Regions from separate parts of the Novosphingobium sp. ERW19 genome, predicted to be linked through region 2. Evidence: predicted binding sites of a transcription regulator. Region 2 holds the regulator's gene; the other holds the start of a gene.

Region 1 (8,495 bases), on a different contig from region 2:
TTGGGCCACCGGCCACTGTCCCTGCCCCACGAGCGCCAGACACCCGACCATCGAGCGCACCTGATGGTGGAGGAAACTGCGCGCCGCCGCCTCGATGATCACCCGGTCGCCCTCGCGCCGCACGTCAAGCCGGTCGAGCGTCTTGAGCGGACTGGCCGATTGGCAATGAACCGAACGAAACGTGGTGAAATCGTGGTGCCCGACCAGCGCCTGCGCTGCTTCATGCATCGCCGCAGCGTCCAGCGGCTTGGCGATACGCCATGCCCGCCCAAGGTCCAGCGTCAGCGGCGCGCGGCGGTTGATGATGCGATACTCGTACGACCGCCCGATGCACGAGAAGCGCGCATGCCAGTCGTCCGCCGCCTCATGGCAATCCAGCACGGCGATCGGATGCCCGGCCAGCCGCAGCCGCGCATTCAGCGCCTCCATCATGCGGAACGGATCGAATTCGCGCGCCAGATCGAAGTGCGCCCGCATCCCCAGCGCATGGACACCGGTATCGGTCCGCCCGGCGGCGTTGAGTATCACGGCCTCACCGGTCACGGACTCGACTGCGTCCTCAACCGCCTGCTGCACACTCGGTCCGTGCGACTGGCGCTGAAAGCCCATGTAGGGCCGGCCGTTCCATTCGAGAGTCAGAGCGAACCGCATCAGCCGAGCCGCGTCCCCGCCGCAATCGCCCGCCCGCGCAGCAGCGAGGCAGCGTCCATCGCCGGACGCCCTGCACGCTGGATCAACATCGGCCGGATCGCGCCTGCGCCGCAGGCGATGGTGAGCGCTTCGTCCAGCGTCACGCCTGCTTCTCCCGTCCCATCGACGACTTCCGCCGCGAGAATGCGATACCGCTCGCCCTCAAGCTCGAAGAACGCCCCCGGCGCAGGCGCAAACGCCCGCACCTGCCGCTCCACGTCCACCGCATCGCGCGCGAAGTCCAGCCGGCTCTCCGCCTTGTCGATCTTGTGCGCGTAAGTGACGCCCGCCTCCGGCTGCACCACGGGAGTATAAGCCGCAAGGTCAGCCAGCACCTCCACCATCAGAGCGGCGCCTTTCTCGGCAAGCTCCAAAGTCAACTCCCCCGCCGTCTTGCCGTCGATCGGCGTCTCAACCTTGGCCAGCATCGGCCCGGTATCGAGCCCGCGCTCCATCTGCATGATGGTGACGCCCGTCGTCTTATCCCCTGCAAGGATCGCCCGCTGCACCGGCGCCGCCCCGCGCCAGCGCGGCAGGATCGAGCCGTGCACGTTCAGGCACCCCAGCCGCGGCGCATCCAGCACCGCTTGCGGCAGGATCAGCCCATAGGCCGCGACCACCGCCACATCAGCCTCCAGCGCCATAAGGGCCGCCTGCTCATCGGCGCCCTTCAGCGAAACCGGCGTGCGCACCTCGATGCCATGCGCGTCTGCCGCCAGATGCACCGGCGAGGGTTGCAGCTTCTTGCCCCGCCCGGCCGGACGCGGCGGCTGGCTATAGGCAGCAACCACCTCGTGCCCCGCTTTCACCAGCGCTTCCAGCGTCGGCACCGCGAAATCGGGCGTCCCCATGAAGATGATGCGCATAAGCTGTCTGCAAGGCCTTCCGTTTGTCGCCCCCGGCCCTATCTGTGCTGCCATGGCATCGCAAGAGATCGAGGCACTTTCCGGCGCATTGGCGCGCCTTCCCGGGCTCGGCCCCCGCTCGGCCCGCCGCGCCGTGCTGTGGCTGATCAAGCGGCGCGAGACGGCCCTGCCCCAGTTGCTCAACGCGCTGACCCAGGTGCAGGAATTGCTGGTCGAATGCGAAGTGTGCGGCAATGTCGACACCACCAACCCCTGCGGCATCTGCAGCGACCCCCGCCGCGACCAGCGCTCCATCTGCGTGGTCGAGGAAGTGGCTGACCTCTGGGCGCTGGACCGTGCGCGCCTATTCACCGGCAAGTACCACGTTCTGGGCGGCAAGCTCTCGGCCTTGGAAGGTGTGCGCCCGGAGGACTTGACCATCGGCCAGCTGCTCGATCGCGTGGCCCAAGGCGGGATCGACGAAATCGTCCTCGCCATGAACGCCACGCTCGAAGGCCAGACGACCGCGCACTACATCGCCGAACGGCTGGAAGACGCACCGGTCCGCGTGACGCAGCTCGCACACGGCCTGCCGGTGGGTGGAGAGCTCGATTATCTCGACGAGGGCACCTTGGCGCAAGCCTTGCGGGCGAGGCGGCCCGTGGCTTAGGACCCCACCCCGGAATGGAAACCGCCCTGTCACCTCCCCTCCCGCAGGCGGGAGGGGCCGGGGGTGGGCACTGGCGCAACGCCTGCGCACCGCACTTGCGAGTCCGGTCCACATTCCTTATCTGCCCCCCATGGCCATCCGCGAAATCATCGAAGTCCCCGACCCGCGCCTCAAGCAGGTCTCCGTCCCCGTCGAAAAGTTCGACGACGAGCTCAAGACGCTGGTCGAAGACATGTTCGAGACGATGTACGATGCCCCCGGCATCGGCCTCGCCGCGATTCAGGTGGGCGTGCCGCTGCGCGTTCTGGTGATCGACCTTCAGCCCGATGATCCCGATGCCGAACCCGTCGCCTGCGATCATGATGGTCACCACCATCACCACCAGCCGACGAAGAAGGAACCGCGGGTGTTCATCAACCCCGAGATCCTCGATCCCTCGGAAGAGCACAGCCTCTACCAGGAAGGCTGCCTCTCGGTGCCCGAGATCTACGCCGAGGTTGAACGCCCCGCCCGCATCCGCGCGCGCTGGCGGGACCTCGAGGGGAACACCCATGAAGAGGACATGGACGGCCTGATGGCCACGTGCCTCCAGCACGAGATGGACCACCTCGAAGGCATCCTGTTCATCGACCACCTTTCCCGTCTCAAGCGCAACATGGCGCTCAAGAAGCTGGAAAAGCTGCGCAAGGTCGCCTGACGCGATGAGGCCGCGTTATGCGGCCTCATGCACCTCACGATCCAGATCTTCCAGCGCCCGACGGCAATCGTCCGCGCATTCCCGGCACATCTGCGCGCAGCGGCGGCAATGGGCATGGTCGTGCTTCGCGCACTCGGCTTCGCAGATCTCGCAGGCCTTGATGCACACGGCAAGCTGCGCCCTGATCAGCTCACGGTTCGAACCCGTCCGCCGCATCGCAATACGGCTGGTCGCCGCACAGACGTCAGAGCAATCGAGGCAAATGCGGATGCACTGGTCCATGTCCATCGCCTCGGCAAGGCAGGCATCGGCGCACGAGTTGCAGATCGCCGAGCAATAGACCGCATGCTTCACCGCCAGACCCAGCGACGCATTGTAGTTGCCACCCACCTGCGGGTGCTCCGAAATCATCTTCTCGATCGACATGGGCGCTCTCCTTCGTTCGCAAGGACTTAGCGGGTCGCGCGCCTTTCCGTTCCGCGCCCCGTCCTGCTTGTGGAACACGCCGGCTGAATCGGTTGCGCCAATCCGCACGTCACGGTAGGTTCCCATTTCGTTCCTGCTGGAGAAGTTCGTGGAATCTGCCCTTTTCGTAATCGTAGCGCTTGTGATCGGGCTTGGTATCGGCTGGTTCCTCGGTTCACGCCCGGCGGCCGAATGGCGCGCCCGCCATGACAGCCGCGATGCCGAAGCCAAGGCGCACGAAGGCACAGTCAAGGCTATGACGGTGGACCTTGCCGCCACGGTGGAGCGGGCAAAGGCACTCGAAGCTGGCCTCGCGGAACTGCAGGACGTCCGCCGCCAGCGCGACGAACTCGCCCCCGCCCTCGCCGCCGCGCAACAGCGCGCCGCAGATGCCGATCAGGTACGCGCCGAACTCGCGCAAGTGCGTGCCGAGCGCGAGGCCCTGCGCGCCGACCTCGAACGCATGAAGGCCGATGCCGAGAACTTTGCAGAGCAAAAGCGCCTGCTGATCGAGGCGCAGGAAGCGCTGCGCAAGGAGTTCGAGAACGCCGGCAACAAGGTGCTCGAAAAGGCGCAGGAAGCCTTCCTCAACCGCGCCCAGGCCCGCTTCGAGGAGAGCGAGAAGACCAGCGCCGAACGTCTCAAGTCCCTCCTCGCCCCGGTCGACCAGCGCCTGCGCAGCTATGAAGAGCAGGTGCAGAGCCTTGAAAAGCAGCGCGTGGATTCGTTCGGCCAGCTGACCGGCCTGATCCAGTCGATGCGCGATGGGCAGGAAGCCGTGCGCGCCGCCGCCGCGCAGCTCGGCAACTCCTTGCGCAATGGCCCCAAGACGCGCGGGCGCTGGGGCGAACTGCAGTTGCGCAACGTGCTGGAACAGTGCGGCCTGTCCGAACACACCGATTTCATCACCGAACATTCGGTCAACACCGAAGATGGCCGCCTGCGCCCCGATGCGATCGTGCGCGTGCCAGGCAACAAGCTGCTGGTTATCGACGCCAAGGTTTCCCTGAACGCCTATCAGGATGCGTTCGAGGCAGAGGACGACGACACCCGCAAGATCGCTCTCAACGCCCACGTCCAGTCGATGCGCAACCACATCCAGACACTGGGCGCAAAGTCCTACCAGTCGCAGTTCGAGGAAGCGCCGGACTACGTGCTGATGTTCGTCCCCGGCGAACACTTCATCGCCGCCGCGCTGGAGCGCGACCCGACGCTGTGGGACTTCGCCTTCGAGCGGCGCGTGCTGCTCGCCAGCCCGACCAACCTCGTCGCCATCGCCCGCACCGTGGCGCAAGTCTGGCGGCAGGACGGGCTGGCCCGCGAAGCGCGCGAGATCGGCAAGATGGGCGGCGAACTTTATGACCGCCTTGCCGTCGCCGCCGAGCACCTCAAGCGCGTGGGCAGTGGGCTCGACAGTGCGGTGAGCAACTACAACAAGTTCGTCGGCAGCTTCGAACGCAACGTCCTGTCCGCAGGCCGTCGCCTCAAGGACAAGCACATCGAAATCGGCAAGCGCGAGCTGGAAGAAGTCCCCCTCGTCGAATCCGCTCCACGCTATGCCGAGGCAGAACCGGCAGCGCTCTCGGCAATTGCCAACGACGATGGAGACGTGGCGGCAGAATGACCCATAGGCTCGCCCGGCTCCTTTTGGCCACTGCCGCGCTTGCGGCTCTGGCCGGGTGCGAAAAGGGGAGCGAGCCTGATGCGTCGCCAAGCGCGAGTGCCGCCTCCCCAATCCCGCAACCGTCCCCACGGGATACGGAATCAGCGGCAGCGCCCGAACCTGAAGCTAGCGAGCCCGCCACCCTCGCGCCTACTTCGGTGAAGGAAGCCCGCTATGCGCCGCGGGACGAGTGCCAGAAGCAGCCAGGCTGGCCTGCCTTCCACAAGGCCGTGGTCGCCGCGATCCGGAAGCGGGACGCGCAAGCACTATCCAAGCTCGCAGCCCCCGATATCGCGCTCGATTATGGCGGCGGCAATGGCCCTGCCGAACTGGTCAAGCGCCTCGATGATCCCGAAACGAAGCTGTGGCAGGAACTCGACGCGCTGCTGCCGCTCGGCTGCGCCGTGCAAGGCGGGCTGGCTGCCATGCCGTGGGTTTTCTGGAACGTGCCGGAAGACATCGACAGCTACAGTGCCATGCTGGTGCTCGGCGACGACACGCCCCTGCTCGACAAACCCCTCGATAAGCCCGGCGGCAAACCCTCAGCGCAGGCAGGCTGGACGATTGTCGGCATCGATCCGATGGATTTCGACAGTGAAGCCAAGGCGATCCGCGTCACCACCCATGATGGCACCAAGGGCTGGATCGAGACGCGCAAGCTTCGCAGCCTGCTCGACTATCGCCTGATTGCCGAACCCAAGCAGGGTCAGTGGCAGATCACCGCCTTCATCGCCGGGGATTGATCAACCTGCGGTCAGTTCCAGATCTAGCGCATGACCGCCGGACACCAGCCGCATCGTCCGTCCGCGCCGCTCGATCTGGGGCGCAGCAGAGAGCAGCGCATTGACCGCCTCTTCCTGCTGCCACACCGGACCCTCGCAGAACATCCGCGTCGCCATTAATGGCCCTGCGACCAGCCGGACGCCATCGACGCGATAGTCACCGCCGATCCCGTTGCAGCCGACGTTGGCACTCAGCCGCTCGTCCTCGAATTTCAGCGAAGCCTTCTCCGGCACGACCGGCGCCGCCCCATCTACGCGCAGGATGGTCCACTCTGTCCCGGACAACCCAGCGCTGCCCGAAGGCGCAGTGGCGCAACCCGCCATGAGCGAGGCCGAAACCGCAAGAAGAGCAAGAGTCGAACGCATGAGGCGACCATGCGCCCGCGCGACTGAGCGTGCGATTAACCGGTTAGTACGTGGTTATTCAGGCAGGCTGGCAAGCACTTCGTAGGCCAGCACCGCGCCTGCCACCGCCGCGTTGAGACTATCCGCGCGACCCTTCATCGGCATGGTCACGCGCAAGTCGCAGGCCATCTCGTAATCTTCGGGCAGCCCGCGTGATTCATTGCCGACCATCACGAAGCATGGGCTGGCGTAGGGCGCGCCGCGATAGGGCACCGCCTCGCGCAAGCTGGCCGCCACCAGCTGTCCCTCGCCCTGACGCAACCAGCCGAGAAACTCATCCCACCGCGCCTGCGCCAGCCGCTCGGTAAAGATCGCGCCCATGCTGGCGCGCACCGCCTCGACCGAGAACGGATCCACGCAATCGTCGATAAGGATCAACCCGCCTGCACCCACCGCATCAGCCGTGCGCAGCATCGTGCCAAGATTGCCGGGATCGCGCATGGCGTGCGCTACCAACCAGATCGGCGCAGAATTTCGATCGATCAGGCCGATCGAAGTGTCCCACTCGGCAAACACCCCCGCCACCGCCTGCGGGTTCTCCTTGCCGGTAACCTTGGCCAGGATATCCAGCGGCAGTTCGATCACCTCGCCCCCGGCGCGGGCGACATCCGCCTCTAGCTCGTCGAGCAGCGGATGCCCCTCGCGCCCTTGCGCCATCAGCAGGATTTCCGGCAGCCGCCCGCCCTCGCGCGCGTCGGTCAGCAGGCGCAGCCCCTCGGCCAGGAACTTGCGCTCGCGCCGCCGGTGCTTCTTCTCCCGCAAACTGCGGACGAACTTTACCGTCGGGTTGGAATAGCCGGTGATGATCTTGCGGGTCATGCCGCTGCCATGGGGCAGTGCAGCCATTGCGGCAAGAGGATCAATCCTCTCCGAAGCCGTCCTTGATCAGCCCGGTCAGCTTCATCAGGATCGCGTCCGCCTCGCCTTCAGGCCCGGCCACGCTCACATCGACAGTATCGCCCTTGGCCGCGCCCAGCATCATAAGCCCCAGGATCGAGGCGCCGGCGGCGTCGGTGCCATCCTTCGCTACTGTCACTTCGAACCCCGCCGGCAACTTGGCCACCGCGTTGACGAACTTGGCGCTGGCCCGTGCATGAAGGCCGCGCTGGTTGACGATCGTTACCGTCTCGCGGGTGACGTAACCCTGTTCTGCCATCTCATGCATCCTGCCCTAAGAACTCCGAAGCGATCGTTATGTAGTTCCGCCCCGCATCTCGCGCGGCGGCTGTCGCTTCCTTCACACCCATGCAATTGCGCGCTTTGGCCAGACGGATCAGCATGGGCAGGTTGATCCCGGCAATCACTTCCACGCGCCCCGCCTGCATCAGCGAGATCGCAAGGTTCGAGGGCGTTCCGCCGAACAGGTCGGTGAGGATGATCACGCCTTCGCCGCTGTCGACGCGCCGAATCGCGTCGGCAATTTCCTTGCGGCGCTTCTCCATGTCATCGTTGGGGCCGATGCACACGCCGATCACGTCGCTTTGTCGGCCGACGACATGCTCCATCGCATGAATGAACTCGTCGGCAAGAGCGCCGTGGGTAACCAGAATAAGACCGATCATGAAAGGGGCAGGCTCCGAAGTGCGGCCGGGCAATCTGCACTGCTGGCGATGAACGCGAGCTTGGCAGGATTGCAGGGCGCGCAAGACGACTGGGAATCAAAACGCATGGCTTCCAGTGCTGCCCCGCCCATCCTTGTTCTCCCTCGCTGTCTCAAGCTTTCCGACCTTCAAGCAGATCGGCCGCGCGCGACGCGAGGTTGCGATGCAGCAATGTGGGTGAAAATCCTTCCGCGCGCAAGGCTGAAGCGATCTGCTCGGCCATGAACACCGAACGATGCTTGCCTCCGGTGCACCCGAAAGCCACGTGGACATAGGCCTTGCCCTGCTGCCGATAGCGCGGAAGCAGCAGCAGAAGAAGATCGCGAATCCGCTCGAAAGCCTCGGCAAAAGCGGGGTCCTGCCGGATATAGTCGCCCACCGCGGGGTCCTGCCCGGTCTGCGGTCGCAATTCGTCCACCCAGTGCGGGTTGGCAAGAAAACGCATGTCGAACACCAGATCGGCCAGCGGCGGCGTCCCGCGCGAAAAGCCGAAGCTGCTGATCGTCAGCGTTGGCGCAGCGGCGGTCACATTGCCGAACTGGTCGCGAATCGCCTGCTGCAAGTCGTTCGAGGTGAAGCTGGTGGTCGAGATCACCACGTCGGCCCAGCGTCGCAGCGGCTCAAGCAGTTCGCGCTCGGCCATGATCCCGGTCGAGGCTGGCTTGTCCTCGCTCATC
Region 2 (8,495 bases):
TGGGCGGGCAAGGTGCGCCTTCTTGGCGTCCTGCCGGCCGGCCTCGCGGTGACGGCCATGGTGCTGACCCCCACGCCCGATCTGCTGATCACGGGGGATGGCCACCATGTCGGGATCGCAAACGAAGGTCCGGATCTGATTGTCCTGCGCATGGGCCGGGGCGATTACATGCGGGACAACCTGCTCGAACTGGCCGGTATGGAGGGCAACCTCCGCCGCCTTGATGAATGGCCAGGCGCCCGCTGCAATGACGATTTCTGCGCGGCCGTCGTGCAACGGGGCGATCGGCGCTTCACGCTCCTGATGGCCCGCAGCCGCAATTACATTGACGACATGGCACTTGCCGCAGCCTGCGAGCGGGCCGACATCGTCGTCGCCGATCGACGCCTTCCTGCATCGTGCCGCCCCCGCATGCTCAAGGCAGATCGGTCCTACCTTGCCCAAACGGGCGGCATATCCGTTGATCTTGCCTCAGGTCGAATTCGCACCGTCGCGGAAACGCAAGGCCAGCATGGATGGTATCGCTGGCCGGAACCCCATTTACGATTCCATGACATGCAACGCCGCGATGCCATTCGCACAGCGCCGGGATCGCAGAACGTGGTTGGAGAGGCACCGGCGCCGTCGGCTCAAGAGCGATAGGCATGGTCAATGCCGACCCGGGATTCATCGCGCACCGAGGCGTCTGATTTCCGCAGATCCTGAGAGTGGAGGATAGGGAGTTCGTCGTTCCGTCCGCAAGCGCCGGAAGCAGAACTGACGCTGCCGCGGAGGCTGCCTCAATCACACTGGGAGAGGCTGGCCGGGCGAGCCTGAGCGTCGCCCGGCCAAATTCATCAGGGCAGGACCCAGCGTACCGAACCTGAATAGCTTCCCACCGTCGGCATGCCGTCGCCGCCAAGGGCCGGGACGAACCGCGCTCGCGCGCTGACCTTCATGCATGTGGCGGCATCAAGGTCTGGCGATCCGCTCGAACCGGTTATCTCGCACCCCGTTACGCGCCCATCCACACCGATCGAAAGACGAAAGCGGGTCAATCCTTCCCGTTCTTCCCTGATCGCGGCGGAGGGATAGTCGCGGTCCGAGACCCAGGAACCTGGCGATCCTTTTGGCGATGCCGTGCGCACGGCAAAGCTGGGCGAGGGAGAAGGGCGAGGTTCGGGCAGGATACCGGGCACAGGTTCGACCGGCGTGATCGGCGTGAGCTCGATGTCGCGTACCGTGCTGGAAGGATCGGCGGGCGTGATGGCAATATCGGGACGTGGGGCAACCAGCGAACGGTTGTCCGGCTTGGGCGAGGGCTTCACGTCAGGGGGCGGAACAACCGGGGTTACCTTGACCTCTTCGTCTTCCCATTGCTTGGCGGGAAGACGGTCGGTCAGGATTGTGACCATTCTGTTGGCGAAACCTGAAGCGATCGCCCAGATCGCCACGCCATGAAGCAGTCCGACCGCGATGATGGTCTGTGTCTGCCTGCGTCTCGTATTTTCGATTGCATAAGCCATTGGCAACACCTCTTCCGTTGCCGACGCCCCATGTTCTGGCGGGCCGTCCCGGAAAGGGGCGCCCCGTGGCGGGGCATTCGGTAACGGTGGATACTATACCTCTGCGGGGAGTAGCTCCAGAGAAATCTCAACCAAATCGATTGATATTTGCCATAACACGCTCTGACGGAAAAGGCCGCCGCGCAATTTCTGCGCGGCGGCCTTGCAATTCCAACGCAGGTCTGCCGAACAGGCAGAGCGCTGCTTGAACCGTCGTCAGTGATAGCGCCGCAGCAAACCCGCCAGCTTGCCCTGTACCGCAACCTCTTCGGGGCGATAGAACTGAGCATCGTATGCCGCGTTGGCGGGATCAAGGCGGATCATGCCCTTTTCACGATGCAGGTACTTGAGAGTCGCCTCTTCACCCCGCACCAGCGCAACGACGATCTCGCCATCACGGGCCACATCGGTCTTGCGGACCAGCGCGTAGTCTCCATCGAAGATGCCAGCTTCAACCATCGAGTCGCCAGAGACTTCAAGCGCATAGTGCTCACCAGCGCCGAGCAGGGCGGCAGGGACAGGCAACGTCGCTGCTGTTTCCATTGCCTCGATCGGCACACCTGCCGCGATCTTGCCGTGCAGTGGCAGTTCGATGACGTCGTTGGCAGGCGCCAGCGACGCCGCCTTGGCTGCAGTGCGGAGCGGTGTGATCACGGAATTGGTGTTTGCCGCTTCGCGCGCCGCCGCCGGCTTGCTTGCTGCACTGTCAGGCTGCTTCAGAACTTCGAGAGCGCGGGCGCGATTGGGCAGGCGGCGGATGAAGCCACGCTCTTCCAAGGCAGAGATCAGGCGGTGAACGCCAGACTTCGACTTGAGATCGAGCGCTTCCTTCATTTCCTCGAACGAGGGGGAGATCCCCGAACCCTCCAGCCGAGTCTGGATGAAGGTGAGCAGTTCGTGCTGCTTGCGCGTCAACATCGGCGGCCACTCCGCATTGCGCAGCTTCAAAGCAAAGCCGCTGATCTTTCATGGACCGGGGCGGGATGTTCCACACCGGCGAACGAATACGGAACGGATAAGCAACCTTCAACGACTCGTCAAGCAATTCCGCCATTTTCGAGCAGGTAGACCGGAACATCCATTCCAGCTTGTCTGGCCTCCGCGCCTGCTTCCCGCACAACCAGCGCGTTTGCCCGCGAAAGCGGCGAGAGTGCTCCGGAATCCTGGAGCGGGTCGAGCCTCACCGACGCACCGTCCCAGACCGCGCGCAGGAACTCCATCCTGCTTCCGCCCCGTGCCAGCGGCTGCGCAAGCCGGGCTGGAATGGCTTTCGGCAAAGGCGCGCTCGCCCCGAGCATCGCGCGCAGCAGGGGGAGCATGAACAGGTAGGCCGTGACGAAGGCGGAGGCAGGATTGCCGGGCAGGCCGAGAATGATCTGTTCACCGCGCGTGGCTACCAGCAGCGGCTTGCCCGGCTTGATGCCGACACGCCAGAAGTCGATCGATGCGCCAACCGCTTCGAGCGCCGGGCGAACGAGGTCATGATCCCCCACCGACGCCCCGCCGCTGGTGACGATGATGTCGGAAGTGTCGGCTGCATCCAGCGCGCGAACCAGTTCATCGAGTTCATCCGCCACCGGACCGGCATGGCGAATCTGGACCGGCAGGGAAGCGGCCATCGCGCAAAGCATCGGGCCATTGCTGGCGGGAAGCTGGTGCGGGCCGGGCAGGTGGCCCGGAGGCACCAGCTCGTCGCCACTGTCGATGACGGTCAGGCTGACACGGCGGCGCACGGGGAGATGGCTGTGGCCGCCGGCAATGGCGAGCGCGATCTGTGCAGGGCCGATGCGAGTGCCGTCAGCGATCAGGGCCTCTTGCGAACTGAAGTCCATGCCGGCGGGGCGCACATGGCGCGAAGGTGGTTGCGGTGACTCGCCGGTCAGGCGCAGCTCGGCGCCGTCGCGGGCGCTGTCTTCCTTAAGCAGCACCATGTCCGCGCCTGAGGGGAGCATTGCCCCGGTGCTGATGCGGGTGGCTTCACCGGGGCCGACCTCCCCGGCGAAGGGGTGTCCGGCCGCGCTCTCGCCGATCACGCGCCATGGCCCCGGAAGATCGGCGCTGCGCAGGGCATAGCCGTCCATCGCCGAAAGGGCTGCTGCTGGCTGCGTGCGCCGGGCGTGGAGGTCCTCGGCGAGGTAGTGGCCGAGGCATTCGGTGACCGAGCGATGCTCGACGGGCAGCGAAGGGGCCAGCGCGAGCAACCGGCTCTGCGCTTCGGCGAGCGGCAGGGGCGGCGTTTTCATTCCGGAGCGCGCCAGGTTCCGGACTTGCCGCCGCGCTTCTCGATCAGGCGGACGCTTTCGATCACCATGCCTTTGTCGAGGGCCTTTGCCATGTCGTAGATCGTCAGCAGCGCAAGGCTCACGGCGGTCAGCGCTTCCATCTCGACGCCGGTGCGGCCGCTGAGCGAGGCGGTTGCGGTACATTCGATGCCGTCGGCTGCGAAAGCGAAGTCGACGTTGACGGCATCGAGCGCAAGCGGGTGGCACAGCGGGATCAAGTCGCCGGTCTTCTTCGCCGCCATGATCCCGGCAATGCGGGCGGGGCCGAGTACGTCGCCCTTTGGTGCATTGCCGCTGCGGATCGCTTCGAGCGTGGCGGCCGACATGCGGATCAAGCCCCGCGCAATCGCCACGCGATGCGTCTCGGTCTTGCCTCCGACGTCGACCATGCGGGCGGTGCCGGACGAATCGAGATGGGTAAGATCGTTCATCGTTGTCCCTGGAATCCTGAATGGGGGTTTACGGGGTTTACACTGTCCAGAGAGAACTGCGGAAAGGGGTTTCGGGCGTAGCTGTGGCGCGGTTTTTTCGCTTGTTCAAGACGGCCTGGCGACTGGAGGGACCATGGCGAAATTCGCCACTGTAGGAAAGTGTTTCGAACCGGAATGGCAGAATGTTGGGAGTTCGTTAGGCTTCTACCCCCATGCTGCAAGACCACCATGGAAAATGACAAAACACTACGCTTGGGACTGCTTGTCGATGCCGAGAACATGCACCCGAATTACATGCGCAAGGTCTTGCCACACATATTCAAACTCGGACGACCAATCGTGCAATTCGCCTTTGGGGACTTCAGTATTCCCGCGGCGAAGCCTTGGGTCGAGTTTCTGAGAACCAACGTAATCGAGGCGCGTCAGGTCACGCCGTCGGAATCTGGCAAGAACGCGGCCGACATTGCCTTGGTGGTCGAAGCCATGCGGCTTGCCCTGACGGGCAAATGCGATGCGCTTTGCGTTGTGTCGAGCGACCGCGACTTCGTGGCCTTGACGACGTTCCTCAAGAGCGAGGGCTTCGCCGTTTATGGTTTCGGGAAGTCTACAACTCACAAGAAGTATCGTCAGTCCTGCGCCAAATTCTTCGAGGTCAATCTTGACGAAGAAGGTGCAATCGCTGTGCCCGAGGTTCAGGATACGCCCCTGAAGCACGCAAATGCGGGTTCTCTACCTGTGCGCCAACTCAACTGGCCAAGAATCCTGCAGGCAATTGCCCAACTGGCTGACTCTGATGGCTGGGCGCCATTACAGCCCTTGGGATTGGAATTGGGTAGGCAAGGAATAAGTGTCAAAGCGGCGGGCAAAGCGAATTGGGCGAAAGTCTTCAGCACGGTGGACGATCTTGAACTGCGGCAGGACGAACAAAACCTGCGAAGCGTTCGTATTCGGCCAACCGCAAAAGCGGCCTGAGGACAGCAGCGAAAGACTTCTGATCAGCTGCATTTCGGTTCGGCACAACTTGCCGCCCAGCCAACCCCGGCTATTGTCCGCAGTGTCAATAACGGGAGGGATGGATGCGGAAGCGGTGGGTTTTGGTGGGGGCGGCGTTGCTGGCGGGGGGCGCCGGGTTTGCCTCGCTCGACAAGGAAACGCGGGGGATTCTGCTGGCTTTGCCGACCAATGCCGACGTGCTTTCATGGCGGGAAGGGCAGCGTGATGCGGCTTTTCGGGCGATGGACCGGCTGCCGTTTCTGGCCAAGGCCAGCACGATCGCGCCTTCGGCTACGCCTTTGCCGCTCCCTGCGGGCAAGCCTCTGACAGTACCGGGGCTCGATGATTTCATGGACCACCAGCGCACGGCGGGACTGGTCATCGTGCAGGACGGCAAGGTGCGGCTCGAACGCTACGGGCTGGACTTCGATGCGAAGGGCCGCTGGACGAGCTTTTCGGTGGCGAAATCCTTCACCTCGACGTTGGTCGGCGCGGCGTTGCAGGATGGAGCAATCAAGAGCCTCGACGACAAGGTCAGCCAGTATATCCCCGGCCTCAAGGGCAGCGCCTATGATGATGTGAGCGTGCGGCAATTGTTGACGATGTCATCTGGCGTGCGCTGGAATGAGGATTACGAAGATCCGAATTCGGACGTTGCCGAGTTCAACCGCGCCAAGCCGGAAAACGGGCTCGATGCGACCGTCAGCTATATGCGCAAGCTGCCGCGTGCCCATCCGCCCGGCGAGGTGTGGCATTACAATACCGGCGAGACCAACCTGATCGGCGTGCTGGTCAGTTCGGCCACGGGCAAGTCGCTCTCAGCCTATCTGCAGGAGAAGGTGTGGCAGCCGGCGGGTATGGAGGCCGAGGCGACTTGGCTGCTGGGCAAGACTGGCCTTGAAATAGGCGGGTGCTGCCTGCAGGCGGCGACGCGAGACTACGCCCGCTTCGGGCTGTTCGTCATGGGCGGTGGCAAGGGGCGCGATGGCAGGCAGATCGTGCCGGCGGACTGGTTTGCGCAAGCCACGTCAAAGCAGAAGGACATTGGCCGAGCGGGCAGAGGCTATGGCTTCCAGTGGTGGACCAACGACGACGGCACTTTCGCCGCCCAAGGCATTTTCGGGCAGGGCATCTTCATCGATCCCAAGCGCAAGCTGGTGATTGCGAGCAATTCGGATTGGCCGCGCGCCAGTGCCGGACCGCAGCCCGAGGAGCGCGAAGCCTTCTATCGCAAGGTACAGGCGTTGATCGACGCGGGCGAGTGAGCCCGGACGGTCAGCTTGCGATCGGCAACCTGACCGTTCCGTCCTCGTCCCGCTCCAGCGGAGAATAGGCGACGACCGCGTTCAACGGCAGATCGGCGTAGATGTGCGGGAACAACTGGCCGCCGCGTGACGGCTCCCACTTTACCGCAGCGCCAAGCGCGGCGAGATCGACGGCGGCGACGTGGAGATCGTCTTGCCCGGCGAAGTGCTTCTCGACCGTCTCGGTCAACTGCGCCTCGGTCGACAGATGGATGTAGCCATCCGCCAGATCGACCGGAGCGCCCTTGAACACGCCATCCGCCTCGAGCTGCGCCATCTGCGGACCGGTCAGGACCTTGTAGGCGAGGAGGGGGAGGTCAGTCATTCGGCAGTGCCGCCTTCCGGTGCCGCGGGTGCTGCGCTTTCATCGCCGTTGCTGGCCTCGGTCGCCTCGGCATCGTCGCCTTCGCCCTCGGCAAGGCGGACAGCACTGACAACGTGCTCGTCACCCGAGACGTTGAACAGGCGCACGCCTGCCGAGCCGCGACCGATCACACGCAGGGAATCGAGTGGCAGGCGGATGAGCTTGGCCTGATCGGTGACGAGCATGAGCTGGTCGGCTTGGCTGGCCGGGAAGCTGGCGACGACCGGGCCGTTGCGGCCAATGTTGTCGATATTGGTGATGCCCTGACCGCCACGGCCGGTGCGGCGGTACTCGTAAGCCGAGGACATCTTGCCGTAGCCGTTCGCACAGACGGTGAGGATGAACTGCTCGCGTGCCTGAAGTTCGGCGTAGCGCTCGGCCGACAGGGCCGGTTCGCCTTCCTTCTCGCCCTTCCAAGGTGCGAAGCGGACGTAGTCCTCGCGCTCGTCAGGCGTGGTGCCGACGCGGTGCAGGATCGAGAGCGAGATGACTTCGTCGTCGCCCTTGAGCGTCATGCCGCGAACACCGGTCGAGGTGCGGCTGGTGAATTCGCGGACCTCATCGCCAGCAAAGCGGATGGCCTTGCCCGAACGGGTGGCGAGCAGGACGTCGTCGCTGGCTTCGAGCAGGGCAACGCCGATCAGGCGGTCTTCGCTGTCCTCTTCGAATTTCATCGCGAACTTGCCGTTGGACGGGATGTTGGCGAAAGCGTCCATCGAGTTGCGGCGGACGTTGCCCTTCGCCGTGGCGAAGACGACCGAGAGCTTGCCCCATTCTGCCTCGTCCTCGGGCAGGGGCAGCACGGTGGCGATGGTCTCGTCCTTGTCGAGCGCCGGGAGCATGTTGATGACCGGACGGCCGCGCGTGGTCGGCCCGCCTTCGGGAAGACGCCAGACCTTGAGGCGATAGACCTTCCCTGCGGTCGAGAAGAACAGCACCGGCGTATGAGTGCTGGTGACGAACATCGTCGCCACGGCATCCTCGTCCTTCGTCGCCATGCCGGAGCGGCCCTTGCCGCCACGGTTCTGGGCGCGGAAGGTGGAGAGCGGGGTGCGCTTGATATAGCCGTCGAGGGTGATGGTGACGACCATGTCCTCGCGCTCGATCAGGTCCTCGTCCTCGATCCCGTCGGCAGGCGCGGTCAATTCCGAGCGGCGCGGCGTGGCGAAGGCCTGGCGGACTTCGAGCAGTTCCTGGCGCATGACGCCGTAGAGCTTCACGCGGTCTGCCAGGATCGAGAGGTATTCCGCGATGGCGGTGGCGAGGCCTTCGAGCTCCTCGCCGATCTCGTCACGGCCCAGCGCGGTGAGGCGGTGGAGCCGCAGGTCGAGAATAGCGCGGACCTGGATTTCGGACAGGCGATAAGTGGCGGCATCGGCGACGCCAGCGTCCTCGATTGCCTCGACCAGCTTGATGTAGGGCGCGATCTCACCCATCGGCCATTCGCGGGCGAGCAGGGTCTCGCGCGCGGTGGCGGGGTTGGGCGAACCGCGGATGATGCGCACGACTTCATCGAGGTTGGTGACGGCAATGACGAGGCCGAGCAGGATATGCGCCCGGTCACGCGCCTTGTTCAG

The links. Region 2 encodes LexA, which represses DNA repair genes until DNA is damaged. Its sites were predicted from a motif close to GTTCCNCNCTTGTTCT; they were not measured.
Region 1: the regulator LexA is predicted to act here: its motif matches at 3,447-3,462, upstream of rmuC (DNA recombination protein RmuC).

What each region holds. Positions count from the first base shown of each region.
Region 1 covers NZ_JABAIC010000009.1:46,258-54,752, reverse strand. The annotation lists gene truA (tRNA pseudouridine(38-40) synthase TruA) at 1-654, opposite strand, end outside; gene fmt (methionyl-tRNA formyltransferase) at 651-1,556, opposite strand; gene recR (recombination mediator RecR) at 1,609-2,205, shown strand; gene def (peptide deformylase) at 2,336-2,902, shown strand; gene HGI46_RS16520 (four-helix bundle copper-binding protein) at 2,918-3,328, opposite strand; gene rmuC (DNA recombination protein RmuC) at 3,477-4,991, shown strand; gene HGI46_RS16510 (hypothetical protein) at 5,189-5,773, shown strand; gene HGI46_RS16505 (META domain-containing protein) at 5,774-6,178, opposite strand; gene HGI46_RS16500 (RNA methyltransferase) at 6,233-7,036, opposite strand; gene HGI46_RS16495 (HPr family phosphocarrier protein) at 7,077-7,373, opposite strand; gene HGI46_RS16490 (PTS sugar transporter subunit IIA) at 7,375-7,779, opposite strand; gene rapZ (RNase adapter RapZ) at 7,931-8,495, opposite strand, start outside.
Region 2 covers NZ_JABAIC010000002.1:300,224-308,718, forward strand. The annotation lists gene HGI46_RS04810 (ComEC/Rec2 family competence protein) at 1-642, shown strand, start outside; gene HGI46_RS04815 (energy transducer TonB) at 837-1,505, opposite strand; gene lexA (transcriptional repressor LexA) at 1,761-2,462, opposite strand; gene HGI46_RS04825 (molybdopterin molybdotransferase MoeA) at 2,582-3,787, opposite strand; gene moaC (cyclic pyranopterin monophosphate synthase MoaC) at 3,784-4,257, opposite strand; gene HGI46_RS04835 (NYN domain-containing protein) at 4,486-5,229, shown strand; gene HGI46_RS04840 (serine hydrolase) at 5,334-6,515, shown strand; gene HGI46_RS04845 (DUF952 domain-containing protein) at 6,526-6,879, opposite strand; gene gyrA (DNA gyrase subunit A) at 6,876-8,495, opposite strand, start outside.